Regions from separate parts of the Planococcus sp. VCh962 genome, predicted to be linked through region 1. Evidence: a T-box and tRNA genes for the amino acid it is inferred to sense, from the RefSeq annotation. Region 1 holds a T-box; the other holds one or more tRNA genes.

Region 1 (4,440 bases):
AACACTGATTGGAGTGGTTCAAAACACCGATAGAGTCAGCCACTTTGATTCCCCCCATGTTTTAGGCATACAAAAAGCCGCTCCTCCGAAGAGAAGCGGCTGTCTTTTTATAGATTCTGCAATTCAACCATGCGTTTTTCGACTGTTGCGTGTTTCTCCAAATAGTCGGCTTCTTTTTTGCGTTCTTCTGCAACTACCGCTTCCGGCGCTTTGGAAACAAAGCGTTCGTTTGATAGTTTGCCTTGAACAAGCTTGACTTCTTTTGCCCATTTTTCAAGTTCTTTATTCAAACGGGCCAGTTCTGCTTCTACATCGATCAAGCCTTCAAGCGGCATGAACAGCTCGGCACCTGATACAACGGCTGACATCGATTTTTCCGGTGCTTCGATGTTCTGGCCTATCGTCAAAGTTTCCGGGTTGCAGAAACGCTCGATATAAGCGGCGTTCGCTTCAAGAACTGCGTGTGTTTCAGCGTCTTTCGCTGAAATCGTTAATGGCACTTTCTTGCTCATCGGCGACTGAACTTCCGCACGGATCGTGCGAACCGCAGTGATGATGTCCATCAACAGCTTCATGCTGGTCGACTGGCTTTGGTCTGTCAGCGACTCATCTACAGTCGGCCAAGCGGCTACTGTGATGGAATCGCCTTGATGCGGTAGGTTCTGCCAGATTTCTTCTGTGATGAATGGCATGAACGGGTGCAATAAGCGCATCGTGTTGTCGAGTACGTAAGCAAGAACCGAACGCGTCATTTTCTTCGCATCTTCGTCTTCACCGTATAATGGCAGTTTCGCCATCTCGATGTACCAGTCACAGAAGTCATCCCAGATGAAGTTATAAAGCGAACGGCCCACTTCACCGAACTCGTAGCGTTCAGCTAGGCTTGTCACTTGTTCGATGGTTTCATTCAAACGAGTCAAGATCCATGAATCCGCAACAGAGCGTTTGCCGGAAAGATCGATTTCTTCATATGTCATGCCGTCCATATTCATCAATGCGAAACGGGAAGCATTCCAGATTTTATTGGCAAAGTTCCAGATGCTCTCGACTTTTTCCATCGAGAAGCGAAGGTCCTGTCCTGGAGATGATGCAGTTGCCAGGAAGTAGCGAAGCGAATCCGCTCCGTATTCAGCGATAACATCCATCGGATCAACACCATTGCCAAGCGATTTCGACATTTTGCGTCCTTCGGCGTCACGAACCAGTCCGTGGATCAATACGTCTTTAAATGGTTTTTCACCCGTAAATTCAAGCGCCTGGAAAATCATGCGTGATACCCAGAAATTGATGATGTCGTAGCCCGTTACTAAGGCGTCTGTCGGGTAATAGCGTTTCAGATCATCGCTGTCTTCCGGCCAGCCAAGTGTCGAGAATGGCCATAATGCAGAAGAGAACCATGTATCGAGAACGTCTTCGTCCTGTGTCCAGTTGTCGGCATCCGCCGGCGCTTCCATTCCTACGTAAATTTCACCGGTTTCTTTATGGTACCAAGCCGGAATCTGATGGCCCCACCACAGTTGGCGAGAAATACACCAGTCACGGATGTTTTCCATCCAGTGCAAATAGGTTTTTTCAAAACGGTCCGGAACGAAATTAACGCCGTTTTCGCCTTTTTGCAGATCAACCGACTGCTGCGCAAGCGGCTTCATATCAACAAACCATTGCGTCGACAGATACGGCTCAACTACAGCCCCGCTGCGTTCTGAATGCCCAACTGAATGCAAATGCTCTTCGATTTTGAATAAAACATCCATTTCCTGCAGGTCTTTAACGATTTGCTTGCGGCATTCGAAGCGGTCCATGCCTTCGTATTTGCCGGCGTTTTCGTTCATCGTGCCATCTTCGTGCATGATCAGTACGCGCTCTAAGTTATGGCGATTACCGATTTCAAAGTCGTTCGGGTCGTGAGCCGGTGTGATCTTCACTGCACCGCTTCCGAATTCCATGTCTACATAATCATCTGCAACAATTTCCATTTCGCGGCCGATAATCGGCAATGTTACCGTTTTTCCGATCAAGTGCTGGTAGCGTTCATCTTTCGGGTGAACTGCTACCGCTGTATCGCCAAGCATCGTTTCGGGACGGGTCGTCGCAATTTCAATATGCCCAGAACCGTCTGTCAGCGGATAACGCATATGGTAAAACGCGCCTTGTACGTCTTTGTAAATAACTTCAATATCGGAAATCGCGGTTTTTGTTGCCGGATCCCAGTTGATGATGTATTTGCCGCGGTAAATCAATTTTTTCTCGTACAGCTTAACAAATACTTCTTTAACGGCATTCGACAAGCCTTCATCCAGCGTAAAGCGCTCGCGTGAGTAATCAAGGCCCAGACCTAATTTCGACCATTGCTGGCGGATATGTCCGGCGTACTCATCTTTCCATTTCCACGACTCTTCGAGGAATTTCTCGCGCCCTAAATCATAGCGGGACTTCCCTTCTTCTTTCAGCTTGCCTTCAACTTTCGCCTGAGTAGCGATGCCGGCATGGTCCATGCCAGGCAGCCATAAAGCGTCAAAGCCCTGCATGCGTTTCATGCGCGTCATGATGTCTTGAAGCGTTGTATCCCAAGCATGGCCCAGGTGCAATTTACCGGTAACGTTCGGCGGCGGAATCACAATGGTATACGGCGTTTTGCCGCTTTCAGGTTTTGCTTCAAAAAATTTGTTATCAATCCACCACTCGTAGCGTCCTTTTTCAATCGATTGCGGATCGTACTTCGTCGGCATTTGTTGGGTTGTCGGGATTTGTTCAGTCATTGAAATTCCTCCTTTTTATATGTTGCCTTGAGAGAAGGTTTTCCCGGAAAATAAAAAAACCCCTTCGTCTGTAAAAGGACGAAGGAGTTGTTCGCGGTACCACCTTTATGCACAAGTCAAAATAAACCTGGCTCTCAAGTTCGATAACGGATTTCACATCCGGTTTCCGCTACTCGAATTTCACGGGAACTGCTCCGAGGTGACATTCAAATGATTGTTCATGAAAACCTCTCACCACTCGGTTTTCTCTCTGAAATGTACGCACATTTTACTATCCTCATCAATGCATCAAATATATACTTTCGTTCATTATACTCAAATTCCGCTTTTAGCGTCAAGTCTTTTGACAATGTAAGTGACGATCGGAGATGCTATCAGCAGAATAAAAAACAGCCGGAACAATTGAAAGCTGGTGATGAGTGCTACATCCCCGCCAGTCGCCAGCGCCGTAATCGCCATTTCCGCTATGCCGCCAGGCGCCGCACTTAAAAAGAAATCTAGGAAAATATAGTTCGGCAGCCAATTGGTCAGGATGTACGCGATGAATACCGTAAAACTGATGAGCAGCACATTATTGAGGACAATCGCTGCGCCTAAACGGAAAGTCAGCTTATCGCCGATTTGTTCCATCTGCAGTCCGAGATTGGCGCCGATGCAAATTTGCGCAATCGCGATAAGCCAATATGGCATGTCGATTAAAATATCGCCTGTCACCGTCTGGACAATGGCCAGTGTCAAAATCGGTGCCAGGAGTTCCGCAGCTGGGAAAGCGATCCGTTTCATTCCGAAATACAGCAGCAAACCGGCAACCAGGCCGGCAAGTACCGCCACTGGAGCAAAAGTGAATAACTGCTCAGCCAGTTCGCCCTGCTCCCTGCCTGTCAGAAATACCGTCAGAAACGGAACGATTGTGACAACCATGAAAATGCGGATGGTCTGCATCATCGTCACCACTGTGATGTTTGCAGATTTCACATCTTCCGCAATGACCACCATCTGTGCAAGCCCTCCCGGAATGGATCCCAGCAAGCTCGTCGCCAGGCTTTCATTGACCATCTTTTTGAACAGCAGCCCGAGCAAGATGGACAATGCCACAACGGATAGTGTCATGAACGCCATATACGGCAAATCGAACCACATCAATAAAACCGCATCGCGCGTAAACGAAGAGCCAATCTGGACACCCAGCAGCACAAGTCCTGCTGTCCGCAGAGATTTTGGCCAATACAATTCCATTTTGGTAAATTGGCTGACCAGCAACAGCGTAAACATCGGGCCCAGCAACCATGGCAAAAACATGCCCGCTGCTTCAAACAGCCAACCCGACAAGACAGCAATCAATGCCGTTCTGAAAAATATGTACATCCGCTCACCTTCCTTTCGTTATACGAAACATTAATTAATTCCATGTTATCTCATTAAGCGGGTAAAATCTTCTGATTTGGAATAAAAACTTCGTTCAGAACCGGCTGTATGAGATCCGGGAAAGTCTATGAGCACATTTTTGGGTTCTATGAGCACTCCACTTACTTCTATGATCACTTAACCCACTTCTATGATCACTCCTGTGATTCTATGAGCACTCAATTCACCTCTATGATCACTCACTCCCAAAATCCGCAAAAAAAAGACCCGGCCATCAAAATGGCTGGGTCTTCTCTCACTTATCTAGCTAACTTAG
Region 2 (4,440 bases), 1.2 Mb from region 1:
TATTTTTTCAAAAAGCTCTTGGGTAAGATATGCCTTTGTTTAATTTTTTTCATTTTATATTCTCTTCTAAGCGTATGAAAAACCGAATTCCCAGAGCTGATGGGAATTCGGTGAGTGTAAAGCTTGAATCTAGCGGAATTAAGCATCTGGAGTTTCGACACGCTTCCGGTGATTCAAGCCCTGTTCTTTGATGCCTGCTTTCCAAAAAAGCGGTGCATCTTTTGGCAATTTCCCGAAAGCAAAACCGGCAAACGGAACAAAGCGGTGGAAAAACCAAATGAAAAGATAGCAGAATACGACTGCTAGTACGAATTGAAGCCAAATCATGATATGCCAAGATAGGCCTGTTCCTTTTGTCGAAAAGAACAGCATCACATAATACAGAATAAAAGGATGCACCAAATAATAGCCGAAGGAATAAGAGGCTACATACTTCAGATTGGTGGTTGTTTTTTTGCTGAAGAAGGCAGCAAACTTCTCGGAAATATAAAAGAAGAAGAGCGCCCCCAGTGTCAAGTAGACGATTCCGATCAAGCGGTAATAGGCAATCGGAATCTCGACCCTTTCCCCGAACAGATTACGGTAATGGATTGAAATGAAAATTATTCCGCATAGAAGTGAACCGGCGCCAGCCAATAGGATTTTCCGGCTGGTAATTTTAGCGGATACCGTTTCATAATGAATGCCGATCCAGGCACCCAATGAGAACGCTGCAAAATAGTTCAAGAAAAAGTGCGTCGAAGTTAAGCGGTATTCCATATTCAATACAAAAAAGATAAATTCAATCAAAAAACCGATAAGCCATAAGTACTTTTGCAGAAACTTGGAATGACGAACTATAACAAGGATTATCGGGAAAATAAGATAAAATTGTACAATTAGATAAATAAACCAGAGCTGGTAATGACTTTCCCCATTCAATAACCGGTGCCAGACTTCTCCAAGATTCAATGTTCTGGCGCCAAGATAGACATTAAAGAATTCATAGAAAATCGACCAAACGAGATAAGGGATAATAATATAGGTTACCCGTTTTTTAAAGTAGGACTTAAAGACATCCTTTGTCAATACGCGTGTCCGATAGTTATAGAAAAATACAATGCCGACCAGCATAATGAACAGAGAGGATTCTACCCGGATTATCCGATTAATGAAATGATAGAACTGATGTTGATATGTAAAAGGTTCAAACAAATGGAAGATCTGAGCGGTAGTATGAACAAGGACCACCATCAGCATGGCCATAATACGAATATAATAAATAGAACTGATTTCTTTTTTCAGAACAGTCCAACTCCTTCCTTTTTTAAAATTTTTATGGTTAAAAGCCCCATCATTTTTCAATATATGTCCACCGTATCCCAGCATTTTCAACATAAAATTATTAAGTTTTGCCTTTAAACATTGATGGGGCTTTTATCTATTGATGAACCAGTTTCAAGACATGACAATCAATGTCCCTTATCAGGGAATAAGCTTGGTTAGATAGTTTCTTCTGCTCGTTATTGTACTATATTTTCCTTGTCATTTGTTACAGTCATTCAATAACTGATAAATTAAAGATTAAAAATTAAATCTAAAAGAAACAGTTTATTGCTCTAATTCCTCATTCCAAATTTTCAGTGCTTCTATCCACTGATTATTATTTTAAATATTTTTCATAAAACTATTGTAGTGTACATGTCGAACGTATATAATAACTTAGGTAGAAGTAACTTAAGCGTTGTTATAGCATCGTTTACCTCGATTCCTTAGCTCAGCTGGGAGAGCGCTACCTTGACAGGGTAGAGGTCGCTGGTTCGAGCCCAGTAGGAATCATAGGGTGCCAAACCCGTTGTAAACTTTAGGAACAAAGTTTGCAGAGAAAAAGCTGTTGCCTTCGGGCAGCAGCTTTTTTATTTTTCAAAAACCCCGGAGAGAAGCTTGATGCTTCTCTCCGGGGTTTTTGAATTATGCTGCTGAGGTATGCGAAACTTTCTTTTCCCTGGACATCCATTGAATGGCAAACAGGATAATAAACACTACCACACCTATATATGAATACAAGCCTTCCGGATAAATTAACGCTAAACCAGTAACCAAAGCGATAATCCGTTCAATCCAATTGAGTTTCCGGTACCAATATCCGATCAGTCCGGCCCCTACTGCTATCATCCCGGCAAAAGCCGTAAGGACTACCCAAGTCAATTCCGGCCAGGTCGTATCAATCATTAACAGCGTTGGAGACAATACAAACATATACGGAATAATAAAGGCAGCGGCCGCCAATTTAGCAGAAATTATGCCAGTCCGAATCGGCTCTCCACCGGAAATGCCGGATGCTGCGAATGCAGCTAGTGCAACCGGCGGCGTAATATCGGCGATAATCCCAAAATAGAATACGAAGAGATGGGCAGAAATCGCGACAACCATCGGTACGGCAGCTCCTGCAGGTTCGTCAAGCATTAATAAGGTAATTATGGCAGGGGCAGCAATTGTGGACGTGATTACATAGTTTGCTGTTGTCGGAGAACCCATTCCGAGAACAATTGCAGCGAGCATAGTAAAGAATAAAGTCAATAAGATGCTGCCTCCTGACGCTGAAATCAGCCCGTTTGCCAAGCTTAATCCCAAACCGGTCTTCACCACTACTCCTACGATAATGCCCGCTGCAGCTGTGGCAGCACCTACAGCAAGAGCGGTTCGCGCGCCGTCCACTAAAGCATGGACCATATCCTTAAAACTTAACCGTGTTTCTTTATTGATGGCACTGACTAAGATCGTAGCAAGAATACCATACAATGCAGCGTGCATGGTCGGAACTCCGATCATCAAGAAGACAATTATAATTAAAATTGGAAGCAAAAGATGTATTTTCTTCAATACCTCTTTACGGTCAGGCATTTCTTCTTTCGAAAGGCCACGGAGGCCAACCCGTTTCGCTTCAAAATGCGTCATGATCCAAACACCTGAAAAATACAGAATTGCAGGAATAGCAGCAGCTTTAGCAATATCCCAGTAACTGATGCCCCCGATAAATTCCACCATTAAGAAAGCGGCTGCTCCCATAATAGGCGGCATAATTTGGCCACCTGTGGAAGACGTTGCTTCCACGGCCCCTGCGAATTCTTTGTTATAGCCAAGCTTTTTCATCATTGGAATTGTGTATGCCCCAGACGTTACAACGTTGGCCACAGAACTTCCTGAAATGGTTCCTTGCAGAGCGCTGGAGAAAATCGCAACTTTTGCTGGTCCTCCAATTAAATGACCGGCAAGAGATACGGATAAATCATTAAAATATTCCCCGACTCCCGTCTTCACCAAAAATGCGCCAAACAATAAATAAACAAAAATGAACGTTGCTGAAACAGCTAGAGGCGTTCCTAAAATTCCGTCAGTAGTATAGAACATCAACTGGATGACGGACTCCAGATCCTGTCCTCGGTGCCTTAAAAATCCGGGGAAATAAGGACCAAAAAAGGTATACGATAAAAATACTGAAGAGATAATTGTAATAGGCAATCCAACAGCCCGGCGAGTTGCTTCTAAAGTCAGCAGGATAGCAAGTATTCCGACAAACAAATCCAAATCTGTCACTCGGCCGATCCGGAATACCAAATCATCATACATTAACGGCCAGTAAGCTCCAACTACGATTGACAGCAAAGATAAAATATAATCATAAAAAGGTACTTTGCGCCGATCTCCTTTTTTCTTAAAGGCAGGAAACAAAAGAAAGATTAACGACAAGGCAAAGCCTAAGTGAATCGACCTCTGCAAATATGCTGTAAACTGCCCGTTGATGGCGGTATAGAGCTGAAACAGTGAAAATGCCAATAACCCATAAAATACAATATGTTTAGCAATTCCCATTAAATCGCGTGTATTTGATTCAGGATCGTATTTTTGTAAAATTTCTTTTTGTTTTTCTTCAGAAATATAGGTTTCCTCTTCTGGAGGCAGTTTCAATTTCTCTTTCTCTTCTGGGGGCAGCTCATGGCTCATCGATGTTCACTCCTCTTAATTGTTGGATAAGAGATAGTCGCTTGACTTGAAATGTGTATGATTGGCCGCGTTTTAGGATTTTCTTTAAATCGTACTCCTGACCATTGCTCAAAAAAGAAAGGCCAGCATCCACATCGCCAATAAAAATTCTGAAATCAGGCACTTCTCTTTTCATGCCGGCAATAATATATTTTCCGTCTTTTTCGACAAAAGTTTCCCCTTCTCCTGCATTAGAAGGCATCCCAATATTAAAATCTTCATATTCCAGTTGAACTATTCTCAAGCGATTATCAGGAAGCACTTGATAACTTTCCAGTACCTCTGATAAATGGACGGAATGAGTATACTTGATTTGAAAATTCGTATCTTTAACAGGCAAACGTAAAGCAATATGCCCGGTTTCATTGTCAATAAAGATGTAATTTTTGTTAACAGGAACGATTGCAGCTGTACAGA

Evidence for each region. The T-box of region 1 lies ahead of AC3AQ9_RS06440 (valine--tRNA ligase). A T-box ahead of a tRNA ligase gene usually reads a tRNA of that ligase, here a tRNA-Val.
Region 2: it encodes a tRNA-Val, which carries the amino acid that the T-box ahead of AC3AQ9_RS06440 (valine--tRNA ligase) is inferred to sense. The anticodon was not compared.

What each region holds. Positions count from the first base shown of each region.
Region 1 covers NZ_JBYLHS010000001.1:1,267,583-1,272,022, forward strand. Annotated here, with positions in the region: gene AC3AQ9_RS06440 (valine--tRNA ligase) at 108-2,759, opposite strand; T-box leader at 2,831-3,052, opposite strand; gene AC3AQ9_RS06445 (AbrB family transcriptional regulator) at 3,075-4,124, opposite strand; gene hemL (glutamate-1-semialdehyde 2,1-aminomutase) at 4,424-4,440, opposite strand, start outside.
Region 2 covers NZ_JBYLHS010000001.1:46,763-51,202, reverse strand. Annotated here, with positions in the region: gene AC3AQ9_RS00240 (acyltransferase) at 139-1,344, opposite strand; tRNA gene AC3AQ9_RS00235 (tRNA-Val) at 1,746-1,818, shown strand; gene AC3AQ9_RS00230 (TRAP transporter permease) at 1,951-3,984, opposite strand; gene AC3AQ9_RS00225 (DUF1850 domain-containing protein) at 3,974-4,440, opposite strand, start outside.